3 regions of the Paenibacillus sp. FSL K6-2862 genome follow, and region 3 is predicted to be linked to each of the others. Evidence: riboswitches for the same ligand, from Rfam matches in the RefSeq annotation. Region 3 holds a riboswitch; each other region holds the start of a gene.

Region 1 (7,308 bases), 4.1 Mb from region 3:
CCCTTCAGGCACTTGTGCACCTGTCATTATTCGCGCGGTCGTACCTGAAGTAATGGATATATTTGACGTGTATCCACATGGAATTTCATCAACGACTCGCAGCCAGATCTGTTGATCGCTGGACGCATGGGTTGTGTCACTGCTGACAATCGCATAACCATCCATACCTGATCTACGGAAAAAAGGATAAGGATGCGGGGCATGGATCGTTTCAGCAAGCGTTCGTCCATGCGCTGATTCCAGCGTTACTTTTTCAATTGAAGCTTTAGTAACATGAGGAGATATTTTGGCCTGAGCAGCTTCGACCTGAACGGCTGTACGGTTGAATTTGGGACTTGTCATATCATCTGAATGTGTATTGATTTTCAAAATGGAACGGACCTCCTTGGGACAGAACTTGTTTATGAAAGTGTAGCGTGAAAGCAGGGGTGTGACAAGTACTCGCTCGCGGGTAACATGAAACTGTGAGCTTATGCCCATAATAGGGATGAGAACGGAGGAGTAGATATGAGCAACCGATGCGAATTATGCGGTAGAGAGCCTGTGGAAACAACAGTTCATCATCTCACGCCCAAGGAAATGGGCGGTACTTTCATGCCTACTGCTGATCTATGTATCCCGTGTCATAAACAAATCCATTCGCTATTTACTAATCAGGATATCATCAGGCTCCAATTAACAGAACTTCAGGCACTGCGAGAGAATGAACGAATGGCCCCTTTTGTTCGCTGGATTCGCAAACAACCACCTTCCACCATTCCCCGGACACGTAAATCCAATCATGTTCGCAGATCTTAATGAAATCTATACTTCCTACTATAAAACAAAAAGAACAGCCACAAGGTGAGCTTTCGCATGGCAGGGTTCATTCTGCCTTACCTTGTGGCTGTTCTCTATATACTCTCCAGGCTGGCAAATCTCATCTTTACCTTCGCCTCATGATTCGCCCGCCGCCTACCCTTGTTTTGGGCTTCTTATAAGAGCTCTTTGGTGAATTAAACAATCCACCACTCTTGTTACGTTCGACGGTACCGGTGCTCGGTTCCTTTTTACGGCTAAACAATCCACCGCCTGAACCTACACTCGTATCGGTGTCTCCTCCCCGCCGGGTAATGGATCCTTTTCGGTCAACCGTGATGGGCGGAGCTGCCTTTTTGTCATTGTTTGTTGGTGCACGATAAGTACCTTGATTCGGTTTGTACGTATCACGATCGGTGTACCCTCTGTACTTTCCGTATCCGCTACCGCCAAAGGAATCAAACAAATTGCCAATGAGCGTTGCGGTCAAATACCCCTGTAAAAAGGAAGAATCATAATTCTGGCGTACGTATTCCTTGGAATCCACCTCAATTAAGGTATCTTCCTTCTTGTTCGGGTCCTGCTGCAAATGATAATACTGGTCCTGATACACCAGGAACATCCGCTCTTCGTTTTCCGCCGAGATCTGATCAGGTTTGCGCTGTTCGGATAACTCCTGAGCGACTTCCGGAACAGAACGATCAGCAGCCCGATACACATAGGATGTCGTATTGCCACTGCCACTTACAGACTCAAGCGGATAAGTGTCCTGAACGGAAGGCATCCCGCACGCGGACAACAGGGACATGACAAGGCTGAGGACCAGCATTAATTTTAATCCAAGTGCCATGCGCTTTTTCATTGGAACCTCTCCTAGCTCGAACGAATCACTTTGATATCCGCAGGAAGAATGGACTCACCTTCATACAGAGTAAATCTTCTGTCTTGCCATTCCACACGCAGAAGCATGTTATCATCGGACTGGTACTGCCAAACCAATTGCTCTCCAGCCTGACCATAAGGTGTCCTGCCGGCAGTGGTAACCATTCCTCCATATTCTTCCTCCAGATGATACGCGCGTCCGTCCAGATCAAGTAAGGTTGGTACTTCGTCTGGTGCGTCAAGACGCCCATCAATTGGCGTATAGAGGGAATAACGTGTCAATTCTCTTTCTTCTACATGCAGATGTCTAAACGTTGTACCGTCTTGCAGTGTTAGCACCACCGCTCTTCGGGCACGATGCTGCACCCGCCCCACGACTTCATACGTAACGAGCGAGACCTCACAGATATCTCCAGGCTCAAGGTCCAGCATGGTTTTCTCTGCTCGTGGTGGTTCGGGTTTGGCTAGTATTCCTTTAATCCGTTTCCATACACTCATACCCATTACTCCCGTTCGTTATCTTATAAACAAGCTGCAATAATTAATGCGCCCACGATGTGCAAGGCACCGGAGAACAAGCCATATCCTGTCTTCCCTTGCTGAATTCCTGTGTCCAAATCGAGATTGGCCCACGTGCGAATCATAAAATGCACAACGCTTTCCAGAATAAGCAGGATGACAAACGAAACAACGGATACAAGCAACGCTTCACCCAGATGACCCGCTGTCGAAATCGAAGTGGCAAGCACATAGCCTTGAGCAAACAGCTTCATGACCATCCGTGTTGTAACTGCCATGTTCCCTGCCTTAACTTCCGCAAAATCCTTATACTTCGTAAACAATGAATCCACATACATCAAAACAAAAAGCAAAACCGAACCAGATAATGTCCAGACCAGCATCGCCAAAATGTTCAAATCCATTTACACAGCCCCCACTTATCAACATGAACCGCATTTAAAAGCGAAGGAGAAACGCTGTCTCTCCTCCGCTAGGAACCCTGCTTAAGATGCAAGGTTTAGTTCTTATTTTCGTACTGCTTCATGAGTGCCGCCAGTTCATCTTCAACGGCCTGATCCTTGCCGAGTTTCTCGAACTCTTCATCAAGTGATTTTCCTTTGGAAGACATCTCGTTGCTTGCTTCAGCCTGTGCTTCCATTTGCATCATTTTCTCTTCCATACGTTTCATGCCAGCACTCGCTGTATCGGAGCTGAATCCATTCAACGCTTTGTTGATTTCGGTTTGTGCTTTTGCTGCATTATAACGCGCTACCAACGTTTCACGCTTGTTTTTCATTTGTGTCAATTGCTTGCGCATTTCATCCAGCTTGCCGCGCAGATTGTCTGCCGAAGCCTTGTTCTGATCATAGCTTGTTTTGTATTCTGCCATTTTTACTTCAGCAGCTTTTTTCTCTTCCAGAGCCCGGCGCGCCAGCTCCATGTTCTGTGCACGTGCTGCGGTATGAGCTTGCTCCTCACGTTTCTTCACCAATGCTTCCTGTTCCTCGAACAGCTGCTTGAATTTTTTCTCAATCGCGATTTGTTGAGCAACAGCCTTCTCTGCATCTTCCAGATCTTCCTGCATATCACGGATATATTGATCCGTCATTTTGATTGGATCTTCTGCCTTGTCAATAATGGCATTAATGTTAGACATCGTTAAATCACGCAAACGTTTGAAAATGGACATTATGGTATTCCTCCTAGTCGATTTACATCTTGTATATAATCATACATACGTGGTAACCTTCATCCCGTTTCAATTTTACCAAAAAAAATCATAAAACACGATTCAGATTCACCCAAAATATACTATTTTGTATCATTCGCCAGGGTTAAATGATCATCGAGCAGCTTTTCCGCCGTCTGTACGATCTCATCAATCTGTACACGTGTAATGGCGTCAAAATGAATCCCCATAATAACGGTTACAGTCACCTTAAGAGAATTTGCGGCCTTACGTGCAAGACGCTCACACAATTCCTGTTCCTTATGCCCCGGTATATGGACTGCCGTCCCCACCACGCGTTCTCTTTCCGGATAAAAGGTCGCCACAGCCCCTATATGAGCTTTCCCACCCGTGACCAAAAATATCTTATCTTCTCCAGCTTCAATGACCTGCAAACGAACCGATTTCAAATCATACGTACCCATCCTAATCCACCCATCCTTTTGGAGTATATGTAATGGTGGAATTATGAGCTTAATGACTGAATTGGACAATGAAACATCTCACATTTATGCATAATGGACCATCAACACGGGCATACCAAAGAGAACGCAATTTGACAAAGGAGGCTATATCATGCGTATTCGCCTCATCGCATTCTCCATGTTGATCCTTATCTTTATGAGTGGAAGCTATTCACCTGGACAACTGCTGGCAAAACCCGTTCGAGAGAGCATGCCTGCTGCAAAGCCGGATCTATCTGAGGATGAACAGCTGACACTCGGTCAGCTAAGGCAGAAATATGCCGATACGTTCAAGACCAATGGTCCTTCAACCAGACAGGTAGCACTGACTTTTGATGATGTACCTGATCCGCGCTTCACTCCGCAGGTATTGGATATTTTAAAGAAATATAATGTTAAAGCGACTTTCTTTATTGTTGGCAACCGGGCAGAGAAACATCCCGACCTCGTCAGACGGATCGTTAGGGAAGGTCACATTGTTGGGAACCACAGTTACAACCACCCTGAATTCAGTAAGCTGTCTTTGAATGCTTTTCGCAAACAAATTCTACATACCGGCGACATTATTCGTAAACTGACCGGGTATACACCAAAAATGATTCGTCCTCCATACGGGGATATTAATGAAAAACAGCTGCAATGGGCCGCAAGACAGCAATACAGCATCGTCAATTGGAATGTGGATTCGCTGGATTGGAAAGGCCTTAGCAAAGAACAAGTGAAGCAGAATGTCTTATCTGCAGTCAAACCAGGCTCCATCATTCTTCAACATGCGGGCGGAGGCGTGGGCTCCAATCTGTCCGGTACCATTGGAGCACTTCCGGAGATTATAGATGAACTGCGATGCAGGGGCTTCAATCTGGTGACTTTGGACGAGATGCTGCAATTGCCAAAAAGCAAATAATACTCGGCTTAGTAGAGGAAACACATAAGTTATGAATTAACAATCTTGCGCGTTTTAATAAAGACAAAGGGTACCCTTATTACGCGTTCATCGTGTAATAAAGGCACCCTTTTGTAGCACTGATACTTATTTCAAGATATAAAGTTCAACGTCCTGAAAACCAAAGGTACTCACAGACTTCTGGCTCCCAGGAATGAAAATGTCAATTCGTTTCCCTTTGATCGCTCCACCGACATCCCGGGCAGTAGCCACAAATGCCTGCTTAGGCAGCCCCGGATGGGAGTGACCCGTAACAAGAACCTTTGTACCCAGTGGGATGACACTAGGGTCTACTGCAATCGTGCCGAGTTCAAGTGGATTACCGAAGTAATCAACAGCACCCCATCCACCATTTTCGGAAGCGGCTGCAGAGTATGCTGTTGCTTTCACATCAATGGACTTACTATAATCAAACGTTTTGCCCCAGGCCTCAACGACTTTATCGTCAGCATTTACATCAAGGCTAGCGGTCGTAATCGTCTTTGCACCTGTAGAGCTCTTCGCAGCTGGAGCAGCTGAGGCTGTGTTTGCTTTTCCAGGAATCGTAATTTTCAAACCACCATAAATGTTGTAAGGTGAAATATCACTGTTTGCTTTAACCAGTGTGTTCAGTCCAACTCCATATTGTTTCGATAAGGTATAGAAGGTATCCCCCTCTTTGGCCACGTGAACAGAATCAGCGTGAGCTGGAACGGCCTGAATGAGCATTGCTGCTGTCAATAGGGCTGTTGCTGTTTTGGCTATAGTTCTCTTCTTAATCATGGTCTTCCTCCCTCATTGTGCCTGCGAAGTTAGTTGTCGGATTCGGATGGAGGAAACCACCCTATAGGTCTCTGTTACATTCGTCTTGCGTTATGTATCCCTAATTCACCCCAAGCAGCGTGCGTTTCAAACTTCCCCCCACGGTCTGCATCATTACATCCTCCACACTTCCTCCTCAGGAAGTTTCGGCAGGAACAATATATCACAATTTTGTAACCAAGGTCCGTAGTAAATGTTACCAACTGTATTGAACAACACATTATGCGGCTTTAGAAATAAGGATTTTTCTTGTTAAAGAGCGATCAAGCAGCTCTGGAACGATGACAGAAACGTTACTTTTACGACACTGGATACTTATCCACAATCAAAAAAAAAACCCTGCTAACGTGACGTGAGCAAGGTTGTTTGATTTCTTTTTTTGTTCGTTCTATTTAATCCGGTTCACTGACTGGATCATGCTCAAAGGTTATGACAAGACTTTACCGAGGAAGTCACGTGTACGTGGATTCTTAGGTTGACCAAATACTTCATCCGGTGTGCCCTCTTCCACAATTACACCGCCATCCATAAAGATGATGCGATCACCCACTTCACGGGCAAAGCCCATTTCGTGGGTAACAATAACCATCGTCATGCCGCCTTCAGCCAGGCGTTTCATAACGTCGAGTACTTCACCAACCATTTCCGGGTCAAGTGCAGACGTTGGCTCGTCAAACAGCATCACATGCGGCTGCATCGCAAGCGCTCTGGCAATGGCAATCCGCTGCTTCTGTCCACCAGACAGCTGACTCGGATAAGCATCTTTTTTATCCAATAACCCAACGGTTTTGAGCAAGTCTGTGGCGATCTGCTTGGCTTCCTGTGCAGATTGCTTTTTGACTTTAATCGGGGCAATGGTAATGTTTTGCTCCACGGTTTTATGCGGAAACAGATTAAAGTGCTGGAACACCATCCCCATTTTTTCCCGGGTTGCATTAATGTTGTGTTTGGGATCTGTGATCGATACGCCTTCGAAATTAATTTCACCTGAAGTAGGCTGCTCCAACAAGTTAAGACAGCGAAGGAAAGTACTTTTGCCTGATCCTGAAGGACCAATTACAACAACGACCTCGCCCTTGCCAATCGTGACATCTATGCCTTTAAGTACTTCGTTTTTATCGTAGGATTTGTATAGTTGTCTAACGTCTATCACTTGCACTCAACTTCCTTTCCAGTCGACCCAGCAGCTTGGACAAAATAAATGTCAATACAAAGTATATGGCTGCTGCAATAAGGAACGGATTCATTCCTTGGTACGTAATGTTTTTGACTACACTTGCCTGATACATGATATCAACCATACCAATGACCGAGATAATGGATGATTCCTTGATAATGGTTACGAATTCATTACCGATGGCAGGCAGTACAGCTTTGAAAGCCTGTGGCAAAATAATAAATCTCATTGCCGCGCCTCTACCCATCCCAAGCGAACGTGCTGCTTCCAGTTGACCCCGGTCAACCCCTTGAATCCCAGCACGGAAGATCTCTGCAAGGTAAGCACCACTGTTGATGGAGAGTGTGATAATACCGGCTTGAAGAGCTGAGAAATTAATACCGAAGGTCAGGGAAAGGCCATAATAGATAATCATCAGTTGAACCAGCATCGGCGTCCCGCGAATGACTTCAACATATGCCGTACCAATCCAACGTAAAATGGCCATATCATGCATCCGGAACATGCAAATGAT
Region 2 (7,308 bases), 1.4 Mb from region 3:
AAGGATAACCTTTCAAGGTCGGTTGTAAAGAAACTCATGAATAGGCCCTCCTTGGCAATCAGTTAAAGGATCGGGACGGTATGTTAATGGTGGTGTCATCGTAGTTCATCCGAAATTTGCAAAATCTCTGCCACCTGGTTTCGGAAACGGGTGGCTTTTCGTGTGCCATGGATGAGATTGGATAAACGATACGGCGGGATGTCGTGCTTCTCGCAGAACGTTTTCTGGTCCATCTGCAGCTCCGTTAAGCGGCGTTTGATGGCCCATCCGAACGGAGTCACGGGTTTCTTTTTGTTCAAAAGGGTTCACCCCTCATAGAAGTATTTCAACCCGCCTTCGGCTGTGTATAATAGAGGGAGATGCGAGCTGTTCATTACATTATATACGCATTTACGTCATGTAACAATTATAAATGATGAAAAATAGTGTATTAATATTAAATAATGACGTAAAAACGTGATGTTCTATAGGCATACGAGAAAAAGCACGTCAGCAAGGAGGTTGCTGCGTGCTTTTTTCCTTTGGGGAAATATGAAGGAAGCTTGGAGGCGGTAAGATTAGGCGCGATAAGCATGCAGCCCTGCGCCAAGCATGTGGAAGCTGGGGAACAGCGATTTCATGGACATGGAGGTTGGCTGTGCCGGTCCATCCGCAGCGGAGGCGCTAACGGTATTCCATTCATGCTCCAGGTCTGCGGCCAGGCGAACCAGCAGTTCCTGGGTGGTTTCGTTATGCATGGGGAGGACTTTGGAAGCTTCGGTTATGCATGCATTCATAGCTGAGTGCAAGTAACCCATTACCGCTTCCTCGACGGGGATATCGAGGTAGTGGTTGATCCAGGCGTGAACAGTAGAGAGGCAGCCTACAGACTCGTATTTGGCAAGGGTATGTTCGAGCTGGTTGAATTCAATCCAGGGGTGGAGAGCCCGGGCCAGCTTGATCAGTCTTTTGCCCATGGCAGCGGCTTGCTCCCTTTGATCAGAAGGAGTCCGCTGAACGTGAACCAACTTGTCAATGAGTGCTGTTCGCCATGTGTCATTATGATCCGTTGCGCTGTAGATACCTTTAATCGCCATGCCCTCAAGTCGAACGATACTGGGATGCAGCTGGCAGCGCATGAAGGATTCCAAATCATCGGCATTTCGGATGCTGCCTTCAGCGATGTGTACATCCATACCAAATGAATGGGTAAAACCTCCGACATGAATGGAGGAATCAAGCAGTTTGACATAATCGAGCAGCTTATTCCCACGGTTCACGGTCTTTCGCCTCCTATGTTCGTAAAGTGTTATATTATATAACATTATTATTGGTTTCTGAATCCTTTTATGTTTAAAATCCGAATTATATGATATATATCATCACATAAACATCCGTATTTTGTCAATGGTTTCTTACTTTTAAGTTTTAATTATATTTAAATGTTATATTATATGACTCGTAATGGTTAAATGCTAGAAAACTAATGATAGGTATATGATATACTTTCGTATGGGGAGCTAAAATTAAAAATGAAGATGTATAAATGAATTGAAATTTAATGTATGCAGCAGTTAAAAGATCATGACGAAAAAAACCGATATTTGGAGGGGAAACACAGGTGCAAAAGTAGTTTTTATAAAAGTGCTTTACTTTTATAATGTAAACCTGTATAATCAATTTTGTTGCCGATTATTTACGACATGCGGTCGTGGTGGAATGGCAGACACGCTATCTTGAGGGGGTAGTGGGCGTATGCCCGTGGAGGTTCGAGTCCTCTCGACCGCATCATATTGTACGACAAGAAGAGGTTTTCCGAATATGGAAAACCTCTTTTTTGCGTTTGGATAAACATAAAAAAAGGCCATTCACACAGAACCGGACTTTCTCTGGTTCCCTGTTGATTATGGCCTCTCCATGTTGATTTATTTCAGCAGTTTCTCAATATCAGCCTCAATTTGGTCAGGAGTCGTTTTTGGAGCATAACGCTTCACGACACGTCCGTTCTGATCAACGAGGAATTTGGTGAAGTTCCACTTGATGGCTTTGGATCCGAGCAGTCCTGGTGCCTCTGTTGTCAGGTGTTGGAATAGTGGGTGAGCGCTTGAGCCATTAACATCAATTTTCTCAAACATAGGAAAGCTTACACCGTAATTCATCTGACAGAACTCAGCAATATCGTCGGAAGATCCTTTTTCCTGAGCGAATTGGTTACTTGGGAAGCCTAGTACTTCAAACTGCCGGTCTTTGAATTTGTTATAGAGTTCCTGTAAGCCTTCAAATTGCGGGGTCAGACCACATTTGCTCGCCGTATTTACAATTAGCAGCACCTTGTTGCGATAATCGGACATCTCGACTTCCTGGCCCCGAAGGGTATTGACTTTGTAGTCATAAACGGACATGATCTGTCGCCTCCATATCGTATAATGGGTTAATGATTCCTATAGTTATATTATATTGCTTACAATTAGATAATGCAAAACTAATTAAATAAATTCCTATGTTTACTTACAGATATCTAAAATTACATACGTTTTTCATAAGGACGAGAATTAGCGAGATTCACAGAGATGGATGGAGAATGGATTGGTTGTAAGCGATATCATTGATGTGTAATGCCTTAAATTCGTCCATTCGCTGATCTGACCGGACTTTACACTAACATGTCGCGGGTGTATGATTCATATCGTAATTTCTAATTCAATTAAACTTAACATGAACAACGAAACAAACGATAATATCGCTCTGGTCAATACATGAAACAGGAACGATGTTTTAATCGCTGAGTTTCCATTCATTCATGGGTGGGAAACGGGGGAACCAATCGGAACGGCTGTCATTACAGCTAATCCATGGGGTGAATTTTTCGGTGCAAGCCGGAAATAGGGCGACTCTCGCGCCCGAATCCGTCAGCTAACCTCGTAAGCGTTAAAGGGAGAGGCAACAAGCCGTACGCATATTCATGGCGTTTTCGTCATGGGTTATTCAAGAAGCGTTCGGGAGGCCTTGGTCCCCCACGCTTCTTTTTTGTTGTCTTTTCACGCCAAGGGAGGAACGAACGATGGATAATGAGATGATTCTAGTAACAGCACCGAATGAAGCAGGCCGCAAGTTTATCAAGCTGTTGATGTACAAAAAAATGCCGTTTGCCGTTCTGACTAACAGTGCAGGGGAAGAACGGAAGCTCCGCAGAATCGGAGTGGAGAACGTCATTCGCATGAATACAGCTGAAGCTCAGAAGTGGTTTCTACCGCAGTCGAGTGTAGGCAACGTTTTTATTTTCGAGAACAGTTTGAACCTGACCTGCCGCTATCTGCAGATCTGCCGTTCCTGGACCTCCAAATCACTATGTGTGATTACGGAACAGAGTCACCCCAAAGGCATTTACCGCGGGATGGGAGCTGACCGCATTGTGTATTCCCTTAATGGAGAAGTTGGCTTCTTGCTTAATGGTTAATGTGATAGCTGCCGATTGATCCGGTGTAAGGTGCCTGTTATAATTGAACTTGTGGAAAAACGGAATTCTGAGGAGACTCATGCATGATGGTGGGTCTTCTTTTTTATTTGAGCATTAATGTACATTGCTGATTTAGAGATTGCGTTCATGGCTAACAAGGAGGAATAGGCGTGCCGGATGTACGGGGGTTAAAATGGTTGTTCTTTGATGTAGGAGATACGCTGGTGGACGAATGGGAGCCGGTAGATGATATTATAGGGCAGTTTGTAAAAGAAGCCTGCTTGCTTGGATATCCGGTGAAAATAGAGGAAGTGCGAGAGATATTTGCCTCCTGTTACCGAAATTATGAGCAGTGGCCCATGAGGGTAGCCATTCGAACGCTAATCAGTGATGAACGTCATAGGGAGCAGATCCAGGAGAAGTTGAAGTTCCGGAAGGAACTGGAGAAGCCCTTCGCTTCTGCTGACGCGGTGTTGAAGGAATTGTCACACCATTATCGAATTGGCATTATTGCCAATCAGAGTCCAGGGACAGCTGAGCGCCTGGAGAGCTACGGTCTGCGGAGGTACGTGGATGTACTGGCTTGCTCGGCAGAAGAAGGCGTATCCAAGCCGGATCCGGAACTCTATGCCGTGGCTTTGAAGCAGGCGGGATGTGAACCCGAGGAAGCAGTCATGATTGGGGATCGGATTGATAACGATATCATTCCTGCCAAGAAGCTGGGGATGCGAACGATTCGGATTTTGCAGGGCTATGGACGATTTCAGCCTGAGCTGGAGGGCCAAGAGCATGCAGACTGGACCATCGAAGCCTTGGAGCAGATTATTCCACTGCTTGTGCCTTCTGAAGGTTAGCGGATAAAATTAAAAAAAAGATGACTTTCGCGTCATTAAATAAAGGACAAGGCAAGTGTATGGCAAAGCTAAAAGGCTGATCCCTTCAAGTATATTCTTGATGAGGGATCAGCCTTTTTTTATAAATCTATAGTAAGAGGGAAACGGTTTTAGCGCTATATAGATTAAAACAGCATGATGGTTTGGATAATCAGATAAACATTCAGAACCACAATCACGGCAGCGATGATCCAAGAGACGACTTTGAGCCACAGCTTGTTGGCGAATGCGCCCATGCTTTTTTTGTCACTCGTAAACATCACAAGTGGAATAACGGCAAAAGGCAGCTGCAAGGATAGAATCACCTGGCTCAAAATCAGCAATTCTTCCGTTCCATGTTCGCCGGCGATAGCCGTCACAATAACGGCAGGGATGATCGCAATTAATCGGGTCACGAGCCGGCGAAGCCAAGCTGGAATCCGAATGTTCAGGAAACCTTCCATGACAATCTGGCCGGACAGTGTACCTGTAAGCGTAGAGTTCTGACCTGAGGCCAGCAGAGCGACACCAAACAGGATACTTGCAATGGTTGTGCCCAGCAGAGGTGTGAGCAAGTGATAAGCATCTGCAATCTCAGCGACCTGTGTCATGCCTGCGCTGTGAAATACAGCGGCTGACACAATGAGTATGGCAGCGTTGATAAACAGGGCCAGGGTCAAAGCGATCGTTGAATCCATAGTGGAGTAACGAATGGCTTCTCTTTTCCCCTGAGTTGTCTGTTCGATCTGCCGGGTCTGCACGATGGATGAATGCAGGTACAGATTGTGCGGCATAACCGTTGCTCCAATGATTCCGATGGCAATATACAGCATCGCTGGATTCTGTAGTATCTCGGCACTTGGTACAAAGCCGGTGAGTACCCCGCCCATATCCGGTTTGGCAAGAAACAGGTCAATCCCGAAGCAGAGGGCGATGGTTGCCATCAGCACGATGACCAGTGTTTCCAGGGCGCGGAAGCCTCTATTTTGCAGCAAAAGGATAATCAGAACATCCACAGCCGTAATAATGACGCCGTATAACATCGGGATGTTGAACAGGAGCTTCAGTGCGATGGCTGAACCGATGACCTCAGCCAAATCTGTAGCAGCAATGGCCAGTTCGCACAGAGCCCAGAGCATAATGACAACCGGCATACTGAACCGTTCGCGGCAAGCTTGGGCCAGGTCCCGTCCGGTTACAATGCCAAGCTTACCTGCAAGGGACTGTAATACGACGGCCATAAGGTTTGAGATTAAAATAACGGATAATAGCGTATAACCGAACTGGGAACCGCCGGCAATATCTGTTGCCCAGTTCCCCGGGTCCATATAGCCGACAGCGACCAGATAACCTGGGCCGACAAAGGCGAGGAATTTTTTCCACCAGGCAACGTTTTTCGGAACCTTCATGGAGCTGTGTGCTTCCCCGAGGGAGGGAGCCATGCCTGCTGCGGCCAATTGTTCAGCCGAAGGAGAGCTGAATGGATTTTTTTTACTCATACATGTTCACCTGACTTTTTAATAATAATCGTATTGATTTTCCTTATGATGAAGACCGGGGTCATTCACTTTTATATGTCTGAAAATATATGTCGTTACTTACATTGTACTCATTCAATAATTTTTGTCTAGTGCAACTTTTATGTAGATGGACAAAATGAGAAGCGGATGAGATCACAGATCCTTAGTATATTACCCAACTTCAGAAAATTTAACTTTATATCATAAATCGCGTTATGCAGATGGCGGGATGGATGCATGAAAATGACAAAGATGCAGAAGCTGATGAAGTAACCCAAAACCGTTTCAAATTAAGCCAGAAGTTTAAATTGAATTGTAGGCAGCAAAAATATTGGAGAAAAAGGAGAGATTCTAATGGAAGCTTTATATACAGCAACTGCGACAGTCAAAGGTGGACGTACAGGTTCGGTAACTTCATCGGATGGAGTCCTTAAACATGATCTGAAAATGCCAAAAGAACTGGGTGGATCCGGCGGTGAAGGTACGAACCCTGAGCAGCTCTTTGCAGCAGGCTACGGTGCATGTTACGAAAGTGCTCTTGCCAACGTGGCGCGTAAAGCAGGCGTTAAACTGGAAGATGTGACGGTAACGAGTAATGTATCCATTGGAAAAGACCCTGCGGATGACGGATTCCAGTTGTCGGTCCGGCTGGATGTAAGCATGCCGGGTGTGGATCACAGTCAGGCAGAGGATCTGGCTCGCAAAGCTCATGATTTTTGCCCGTATTCCAAAGCGACTCGTGGCAACATTGATGTCGTACTGAACGTGGTATAAACCGATACTCGCTGGAGTAAAGGGAGAGATATATTAAGCAGGCTATCATGGATACCTGTTGTTCGGTACAAGCCCTGCTGGCAAACGGCAGGGCTTTATATTTTAAAATCAGAAGACATGCAGGAGATTGCAGGTCAAATCGCGTACTCTTTTACATAATTATACTCTTGCTTCATGCCAGGCATCTGAAAAAGGGGGAATGCAAATGAGTATTGAAGAGATGATTGAGCGAAGGTTTGTATGTACGAAATGTCGGGGAACGGATTGCAACATCAAGGAAGTCTCAATGTCCGGGGCTGGTCTTAGCAAAATGTTCGACATCCAGCATAACCACTATTTGTTCGTAGCCTGTTCCTCATGTGGTTATGTGGAAGTATTCGACCCCGATGTACTGAAAGGCAAAAAGCAGGGTCAGGTAGGCACAATATTGGATATTTTGTTCGGCGGATAGTGTGGCATAACTTGGTGGGTATGGAATCCATTCAAAATAAGCTGGGAGGTTCGTGCTCCCTGAGTTGACATCGAACTAAAATTTCTTTAATATGACTTAGTACTGAGAAAAGTCATGCAGGAAACAAATTTGAATTGACAGGTGATATCCATGTCTTATAGACCACGTATTGCAAAATTGCAAGTAGCCAGCAAAAACGAAAATGACGGATTGTATGAATTTACGATGAAGCTGGTAGATGGCACACAGTGCCGC
Region 3 (7,308 bases):
CGGAAGCTGTTTTTGTACCAATGCCAGGCTCCTCAGAAGAGTACGCGGTCATCGATACATTTTTAAGTACTTTGGAATATTTAAAAGAAGTGCCTGAGACGGTAATCACTTTGCTGCCTGATGCAGCGGTTTTCTTCGAGTTCGTTGTCGTTTCTTTCTTTGCTGTGGAGGTTTGGGCCGATACCGTCTGAATCTCCGGCTGCTTCACAACTGGTTTTGCTTTGGTTCCGACAGCAATAACTTTATCTACACGGTTGGTCGATACCGATTTGCCCACCATCTTTTTGGAGACTAACTCTCCATCCTGAAACACCTTTTCGATATGCTGTACAAGTGTACCTTCTTTGCCGTTTACGATGACGCGATTGTCACCTTTGTACAAGCTAGGGTCAGCCGTTTTGATTACTTTGTACGCAATCGGCTGTTCCACTTCCACTGTACGCTTTGTTACACGCACTACGCGAATTTTCATATCTGCCTTGATTGGTGTTGCGAGCGCAGGATAAACCTTATCCTCACTGGCAACTTCAATTCCAGATTTCTGAATTGCATCTTCTACCGATGAATCGGTTGTATACAGAGTCTTGGTGTCTCCGTCTGCCGTAATGTTGACTGGAACGGCCCGCTCAATAACTATGCGGTCTCCATCTGCGATTGCCCCGTTCAAAGGCATGGATACCTCATCATGGGGGCTGACTGTGATTGATTGCTCCTCCAGCATTTCTTGAAGCATTCCTGTACGAGTCTCTACCGCTTGAGCTTTGCCATCAATAACCAGCGAAATTTGTTTCCCGGCTTGACCGTAAACGACTAACAAGATCATGATTGTAAGCGCGATTGAGAAAATAGCGATCAGTGCCATTTGACGCATGTTCTCATGCTTCCACCGCAACGCGTAAGACTTACTGGATGATCGTGACTCATGGGTCTCTTCTGGTTGGAATGTGCCCACTTCTCCGTCCTCCTTCATAGCCTCGCCGTCTAAAGTTAATGCATGATGTCTTTGACGCGACTATACCAAATTTTCTACAGAACTGATCGATATCTCAATGACCGGCTCTGCACCATGAACCACTCTTCGCAACATGATGTCACCACCTGAATTCTTACCGTATGATGACCTTATTTCTTTTATTCAAAAACAAAAAAGCCAAAGAAAGAGTGTAAGAGGAACTCTTTCGTGGCTTCCGAATGATTTTGAATATCGGAAATTCATGCACGAGGTTGCCTCTCTTTTTCCGCTTGCGAGGTTAGCTGTCGGGTTCGGGCGAAAGAGAGCCGCCCTATCTCCGGTCACCCGCTCATGGCGGATGCCCTTGAATTCACCCCGAGACCCAAAGAAGAAATCAAATAGCGCTTCGCAAGTGCATCCGCTGCTTTTGGGTCAGCGAAACGATGCGCATCAGCTGCTTACACTGATGTTTAAGCCCTATTGGTTCCCCCGCTCTCCGTTAACGGAGACTCAGCGAGATCGGTTCATGAAAAGTATTGTTGTGTCATCGGAAAGTGTCCCTTTGTTCATCCCCCGAACATCTGTCCAATTTTCCTCACAACAATTCACTGAAAAGATGATATCCTGTTTCGATGCATGTTGTAAAGCGTTGTTCAAGTACGTTTTTCTAAATATTTGGTTAAAATATTGTAATATTCTTCATTTATTTGGATCAAAAAGCAAATTCGCTCCGTCTACCTCTCTTTTTCACCGCATTTGCTTCGTTTTTTAACGAATCCCAAATCGTTCCATGGCATTTTTGGTCGTTATTGCAGCAATTTCCTCTACCGAAATGCCTTTAATTTCGGCAGCTGCTTCTGCAACCAGACGTACATGCGCTGTTTCGTTTCGTTTTCCACGATAAGGATGTGGTGTAAGATATGGGGAGTCAGTTTCGATGAAAAATCGGTCCATTGGCACCTTCGCCAGTACCTCTTTTGGCTGCTTGGCGTTTTTGAACGTGATTGGTCCCCCGAAGGATAGATGGAACCCTAGATCCAGACAGAGTTTTGCCGTTTCCCAGCTTCCAGAGAACGAGTGCATCACACCCCCGACTTCTCCAGCCTTTTCCTCGCGCAAAATTTTGACAATATCCTCATGAGCGTCGCGATTATGAATGACAATCGGCATGTTAAGTTCACGAGCTAGTCCGATCTGTTGTCTCAGTACACGATGCTGAACATCCTTGGGAGAAGTGTCCCAATAATAATCCAGGCCAATCTCGCCTATGGCAACGACTTTTTCATGCTTGCACAGAGACGCAATCCACTCAAGATCGCCCTCCTGCATCGTAATGGCATCCTGAGGATGCCAGCCTACAGCTGCATATATAAAATCATACGTTTCGGCAAGCTTCATCGTGGATGGAATGGTCTCCCGGTTGAAACCGACATTGATCATACGGCCAACCCCGGCATCTACAGCACGTTGAATCATCTCCTCGCGGTCCTCGTCGAATTGCGGTGCATCCAGGTGTGTATGTGTGTCGAATAACATCATTTGTATTTCTCCCTTCCTGTCGAATAACTGTTTTCTTTCCCGATCAAAATCCTATAAAATGCACCCATTTTATCATCATCATTGATTTTTCAGAGTACAACATGTGGAATTACCAAAATTAATTTCTACTATATATAGGAGCTCTTATGGTCTCAACTTGTTCAAAAAAAAGTATACATTACAAAATTATGTCGATCTACATATACTCTCCATTAAAGCAGATTACTGTATCATGATAATATCTCGAAATAGAAACTCTTTCTATCATAGCTAATTTGTAATAATTTTGCTCCTCACGGCTCACTTCATGATCATGAGAAGTATGGACGAATATGAGATGGCAGTTCGTGAATGATGGCGTCCACCTTGTTTTGCGGATAGTACAGATGATGCTTACCACGATGTATTCCGCTGATTGAACGGACAATGTCCGAAACCTCGGACAATTCATGCAACTTGTCCTGTCTATCCAGCAGCAGAATCTGTTTGTCTGTCGATTCATCCGGACGAAAAACATCATACGGAAGATCCGTCGGAAAATCAATTTCCAGATCATATTCGGGATGAAGACCTGCTTCGACAAAGGCAACCCGAATTTCTTCAATCGTTTCCACATCGATCTGTTCAACCTCTACATACTTATACAACCTGCGATCCATAAAACGTTCGCATAACTCGCTCAGAACAGAATCGTTCTCTTTGCGCCACTGCATGAATGTGGTCTGTATTAGTGCCTCATCCAATTGCAGATATTCATCAACAGAGAGCACTCCGTCAAACAGCTGCGGCAGTGGCTCCAGCATGAAACGGAATTGGAACCCCTGCTTTACTAGCTCTTTTGCACGCTTAAATATTTGTCTCAGGATAATTTCGGAGCTTCGGGTCACCGGATGGAAGTAAATCTGCCAGTACATCTGGTAACGTGACATCAAATAGTCTTCCACGGCATGCATACCGGATTCCTTGACTACAATTCTCCCGTGATAGGGACGAAGCATTCGCAGGATGCGGTCAAGGTCGATGGTTCCGTAGTTTACACCTGTAAAGTATGCATCCCGAAGCAGATAGTCCATCCGGTCTGCATCAAGCGGGCTAGTGACCAAATTTACGACGATTGGCTTTTCATATGTTTTCTGAATAACAGATGCCACCTTCTCCGGGAAATCGGGAGCATACCGTCTCAGGATTGCCCCCACTTCGGTATCCCCAAGGATAATTCGGCAGGTCCAGTCCTCATGATTCATGTCGAAGGCTTCTTCAATGGAGTGAGAGAATGGCCCATGTCCCAAGTCATGCAGTAATGCAGCGCAGAGAGCAACGGCTTTTTCTTCCTTAGGCCAATCGGAGTAGTGACTTCTTTCAAATTGAGAGATAATCTTCCGTGTAATTTCGTAAACGCCCAATGAGTGTGAAAACCGGCTGTGTTCCGCACCGTGAAAAGTCAGATAAGATGTTCCCAACTGACGAATCCGTCGTAAGCGCTGAAACTCGGGAGTATTGATCAACTGCCATATAATCGGATCTTGCACATGAATATAATTATGTACCGGATCTTTAAACACTTTCTCTTCGGTTAAACGCTGTTCCATGTCGCTTCGCTCCCTTGTTTATGAGTTGTGTTTGTCGCTTTCAGCCTTGCCCAGCCCTATTATTCGACATACAATGACGAATTTTGTCGAATGATGCACTTTTAATGTTTTCCAAATCGACAAACCTGACATTGATGTTTAAATATGAAAAATCGCTCTTAACCCCTTGCCAACCGTAATCTTATCAAAAACAGCCTTAATTTTAAGCTAATTTTAAGGTTGACTGTTTTGGGAATCGTTGGTATGATGAGTATCATAAAACATAAAATAATGTCGAATAATGACAAAGATAAGTAGCTGAGAGGAGCACTGATTATAATGATGAAATCAACAGGTATTGTTAGAAAAGTAGACGAACTGGGACGGGTAGTTATTCCAATCGAATTGCGCCGTACACTGGGTATCGGTGAAAAAGATGCTCTGGAAATCTATGTTGACGGTGAGCGCATCATGTTGAAAAAATACGAGCCCGCTTGTATCTTCTGTGGTAACGCTGAGAACGTTACATACTTCAAAGGTAAAATCGTTTGTAACGAATGTATTTCCGAAATTCCTGCACCTGTGACAAAATAAGAAATTTCAGGTATAATGGACTCATTGAATTGTTAATTCTAACCTTTTTATATTCCTTACTTGCCTTCCCGGTGTGAACCCCACCGTTGGAAGGTCTTTTTTTTATTACCCCATTCGGGACAAACCCTGATCAGCTCATTCATAACTAGGAAAGCGGTGAAAAATCAAAAAAATATTTTTACACCGCCTTGGACTTTTAATATTTTGCTAAGGTTTCCAATGAGAAACTTTTCAGGTTATGTTCCCCTATTTAACCGTATGTTTGGAGCATGCAGAGGATTAGATCAGCGCGTTATATACATCACGTTTCGTTAACCCTCGGTCTGCTGCTGTTTTTTTCATCGCATCTTTGCGGTGAAGTCCTTCACCTTCATAGTGGCTGACGTGGTCCTCCAGGGACAATGGCTGCCACCAGGCTTCACGCTCTGCTTTACGCTCCTGTTCCTTAATGCCTTCTACAAGCAAACAGTACTCTCCAAGTGGTGGATGCTCCTCCAGCCAGTCTATGCACTCGCGAACCGTGCCACGTGCAAATTCCTCATGTCGCTTCGTCAGCTCACGAGCCAGCACAACTGAACGATCCCCCAAAATCTCTTCCAGATTGACCAACGTTTTGCGAATACGATGCGGTGACTCATAAAACAACAAGGTGCCGTTAGATTCGTCAAAACCCTCCAGCACTTTTCGCATATCCTTTTTCTCGCGCGGCAAAAAGCCGCCGAACGTGAAGCGTTCCGTCGGTAGTCCGGATACAATTAGAGCAGACAATGCTGCATTGGCACCCGGAATCGGAATAACATGAATTCCTGCCTCAATTGCTAGTTGTACCAGATCAGAACCAGGGTCTGAAATGGCTGGCAAACCAGCATCGCTGACCAGTGCCAAATTTTTTCCTTCTATTATATAGCGTATCAGTTCAGGACCACTTGCCGCCTTATTATGTTCATGATAACTAAACAACATGGAAGGGGTGATCTCAAAATGAGTGAGCAGCTTTCGGGTTTGCCTTGTATCTTCTGCCGCAATAATATCACAACTCTGCAGTGTCTTAATTGCTCGAAATGTCATATCATCCAGATTCCCAATAGGTGTTCCAACCAAATATAATTTACCCCGACCATCATGGGCTTCAGCATAACTTTTTTGAATGTGCAGTGTCACTTACACTCCTCCTTCCGTAGTACTCGTTGTATGTTGTGATCCGTAATAAATATCCATAATTTCATCACAGTAGGTTCCTTCTTCATTGTAGACAATGAGGGGCGGAAGCATGCGCACTTCGGGTTTGCCATCCTTCAGCGCTTCGATTAACACCATATTGGCTTCAAGGTGAGCGCGTGGATGTACCATTCGGATCCGCTTCGGCTCAAGCTTGTACTCCCTCATCAGAGAGATAATCTCCCCGAGCCGTTGAGGGCGGTGAACCATGGATACTTTTCCTCCATTACGCACGAGACGATTGCATGCCTGAATAACTTCCTCCAATGTACACCCCAACTCATGACGTGCCATGGCTTGGTGTGTATTCATTTTAAGGTCACTTCCATTTAGCGGCATATACGGCGGATTCACGGTAATCGCATCATACACAGCATGTCCTGTCTGTTTCACCAGTTCCCGCAGGTCGCCTTCATGAATTGTGATCGATTGGTCCAGAGCATTCAGCTTCACGCTTCTCCGTGCCATATCAGCCAGCCTTGGCTGAATCTCGATTCCTTCCAGGGTGGCCTGCGTACGCGTTGTCAGCAGAATGGGAACAACCCCATTTCCCGTACATAAATCGAGTACACGCCCTCGTTTAGGAACAGAAGCAAACCGGGCAAGCAATACGGCGTCCATGGAAAAACTGAATACTTCATCACTTTGAATGATTCTCAAATCATGAGAGAGCAGATCGTCAATCCGTTCTGATTCATGCAAAATTACTTCTTTAGCTTCATTGGCTGTCATATGATACGTTCATCCTCCGGTACTCTATATCGCATTTTAGCTTTAGTTTAGGTCTATAACCTTGAAAAAAAACCGTAGGGGCTCTTCCCTACGGTCACTTCATTTATTCAAAAAAGACAGGCAGAACAGACAATCGCCTTCCGTCCGCAAATGTCCGTAATAGACATTGCAGATATGGAATCCTTCGTGATACAGCCGGGCCAGATTATCATATCCTTCACCTACCACATCTTCACCTGTAGCCGGACCTGCAGGTCTAGCGGCTGGAGCCAGTGCAGATGAAACGGGCAGATCTACCGGAGCCTCACGCTTGAGCAGTTTGCGTAGCTGCTCATTCTCAATCGTAAGCCGCTGATTATCTTCAAGCAGCTCTTTGACAATCATTTTTAACTCTCCTAAATCACTGTGCAACTGACCCAATTGGGTTTCCATTTCATGAATGTGTGTAAACAGATTTTTCTTTTCCAAGTTTCCACCCCGAAGCAACCTTTATGGTTTACTTGATAACGACGTCATCCAGCGGAAGTTCTTTGACTTTACTGATGTCGAACAGTTGAACATGGACTGTGCGATTACCGGCATTGATGCCGACAACTTTCCCTTCACCCATAGAGGTGACGACCAACTTGCCTACAGCCGGCAGTTCTTCTCTCACACTTTCATAGTTATCATGCTCAAATTTCAGACAGCACATGAGTCTTCCGC

What was found. A riboswitch is a leader RNA that binds a small molecule or an ion and turns the genes downstream of it on or off. The one in region 3 is predicted to bind cyclic di-AMP.
Region 1: another riboswitch for cyclic di-AMP. It lies ahead of MHB82_RS18365 (3D domain-containing protein); the one in region 3 lies ahead of MHB82_RS00145 (3D domain-containing protein).
Region 2: another riboswitch for cyclic di-AMP. It lies ahead of MHB82_RS06555 (hypothetical protein); the one in region 3 lies ahead of MHB82_RS00145 (3D domain-containing protein).

The regions. Positions count from the first base shown of each region.
Region 1 covers NZ_JBBOSN010000001.1:4,097,458-4,104,765, forward strand. Annotated here, with positions in the region: gene MHB82_RS18325 (molybdopterin molybdotransferase MoeA) at 1-342, opposite strand, end outside; gene MHB82_RS18330 (HNH endonuclease) at 508-798, shown strand; gene MHB82_RS18335 (DUF4247 domain-containing protein) at 926-1,660, opposite strand; gene MHB82_RS18340 (DUF4178 domain-containing protein) at 1,672-2,178, opposite strand; gene MHB82_RS18345 (DUF350 domain-containing protein) at 2,202-2,603, opposite strand; gene MHB82_RS18350 (PspA/IM30 family protein) at 2,699-3,370, opposite strand; gene lpdD (prenylated flavin chaperone LpdD) at 3,493-3,834, opposite strand; gene MHB82_RS18360 (polysaccharide deacetylase family protein) at 3,986-4,777, shown strand; gene MHB82_RS18365 (3D domain-containing protein) at 4,904-5,578, opposite strand; cyclic di-AMP (ydaO/yuaA leader) riboswitch at 5,581-5,779, opposite strand; gene MHB82_RS18370 (amino acid ABC transporter ATP-binding protein) at 6,045-6,770, opposite strand; gene MHB82_RS18375 (ABC transporter substrate-binding protein/permease) at 6,757-7,308, opposite strand, start outside.
Region 2 covers NZ_JBBOSN010000001.1:1,443,692-1,450,999, forward strand. Annotated here, with positions in the region: gene MHB82_RS06530 (hypothetical protein) at 1-38, opposite strand, end outside; gene MHB82_RS06535 (Rha family transcriptional regulator) at 96-299, opposite strand; gene MHB82_RS06540 (urease accessory protein UreF) at 558-1,259, opposite strand; tRNA gene MHB82_RS06545 (tRNA-Leu) at 1,685-1,767, shown strand; gene MHB82_RS06550 (glutathione peroxidase) at 1,905-2,381, opposite strand; cyclic di-AMP (ydaO/yuaA leader) riboswitch at 2,750-2,922, shown strand; gene MHB82_RS06555 (hypothetical protein) at 3,041-3,436, shown strand; gene MHB82_RS06560 (HAD family hydrolase) at 3,607-4,290, shown strand; gene MHB82_RS06565 (Nramp family divalent metal transporter) at 4,455-5,750, opposite strand; gene MHB82_RS06570 (organic hydroperoxide resistance protein) at 6,183-6,602, shown strand; gene MHB82_RS06575 (zinc ribbon domain-containing protein) at 6,808-7,053, shown strand; gene MHB82_RS06580 (hypothetical protein) at 7,204-7,308, shown strand, end outside.
Region 3 covers NZ_JBBOSN010000001.1:26,468-33,775, reverse strand. Annotated here, with positions in the region: gene MHB82_RS00145 (3D domain-containing protein) at 1-952, opposite strand, end outside; cyclic di-AMP (ydaO/yuaA leader) riboswitch at 1,224-1,478, opposite strand; gene MHB82_RS00140 (TatD family hydrolase) at 1,721-2,491, opposite strand; gene MHB82_RS00135 (HD domain-containing protein) at 2,803-4,080, opposite strand; gene MHB82_RS00130 (AbrB/MazE/SpoVT family DNA-binding domain-containing protein) at 4,399-4,653, shown strand; gene rsmI (16S rRNA (cytidine(1402)-2'-O)-methyltransferase) at 4,933-5,814, opposite strand; gene MHB82_RS00120 (tRNA1(Val) (adenine(37)-N6)-methyltransferase) at 5,815-6,603, opposite strand; gene yabA (DNA replication initiation control protein YabA) at 6,703-7,071, opposite strand; gene MHB82_RS00110 (PSP1 domain-containing protein) at 7,100-7,308, opposite strand, start outside.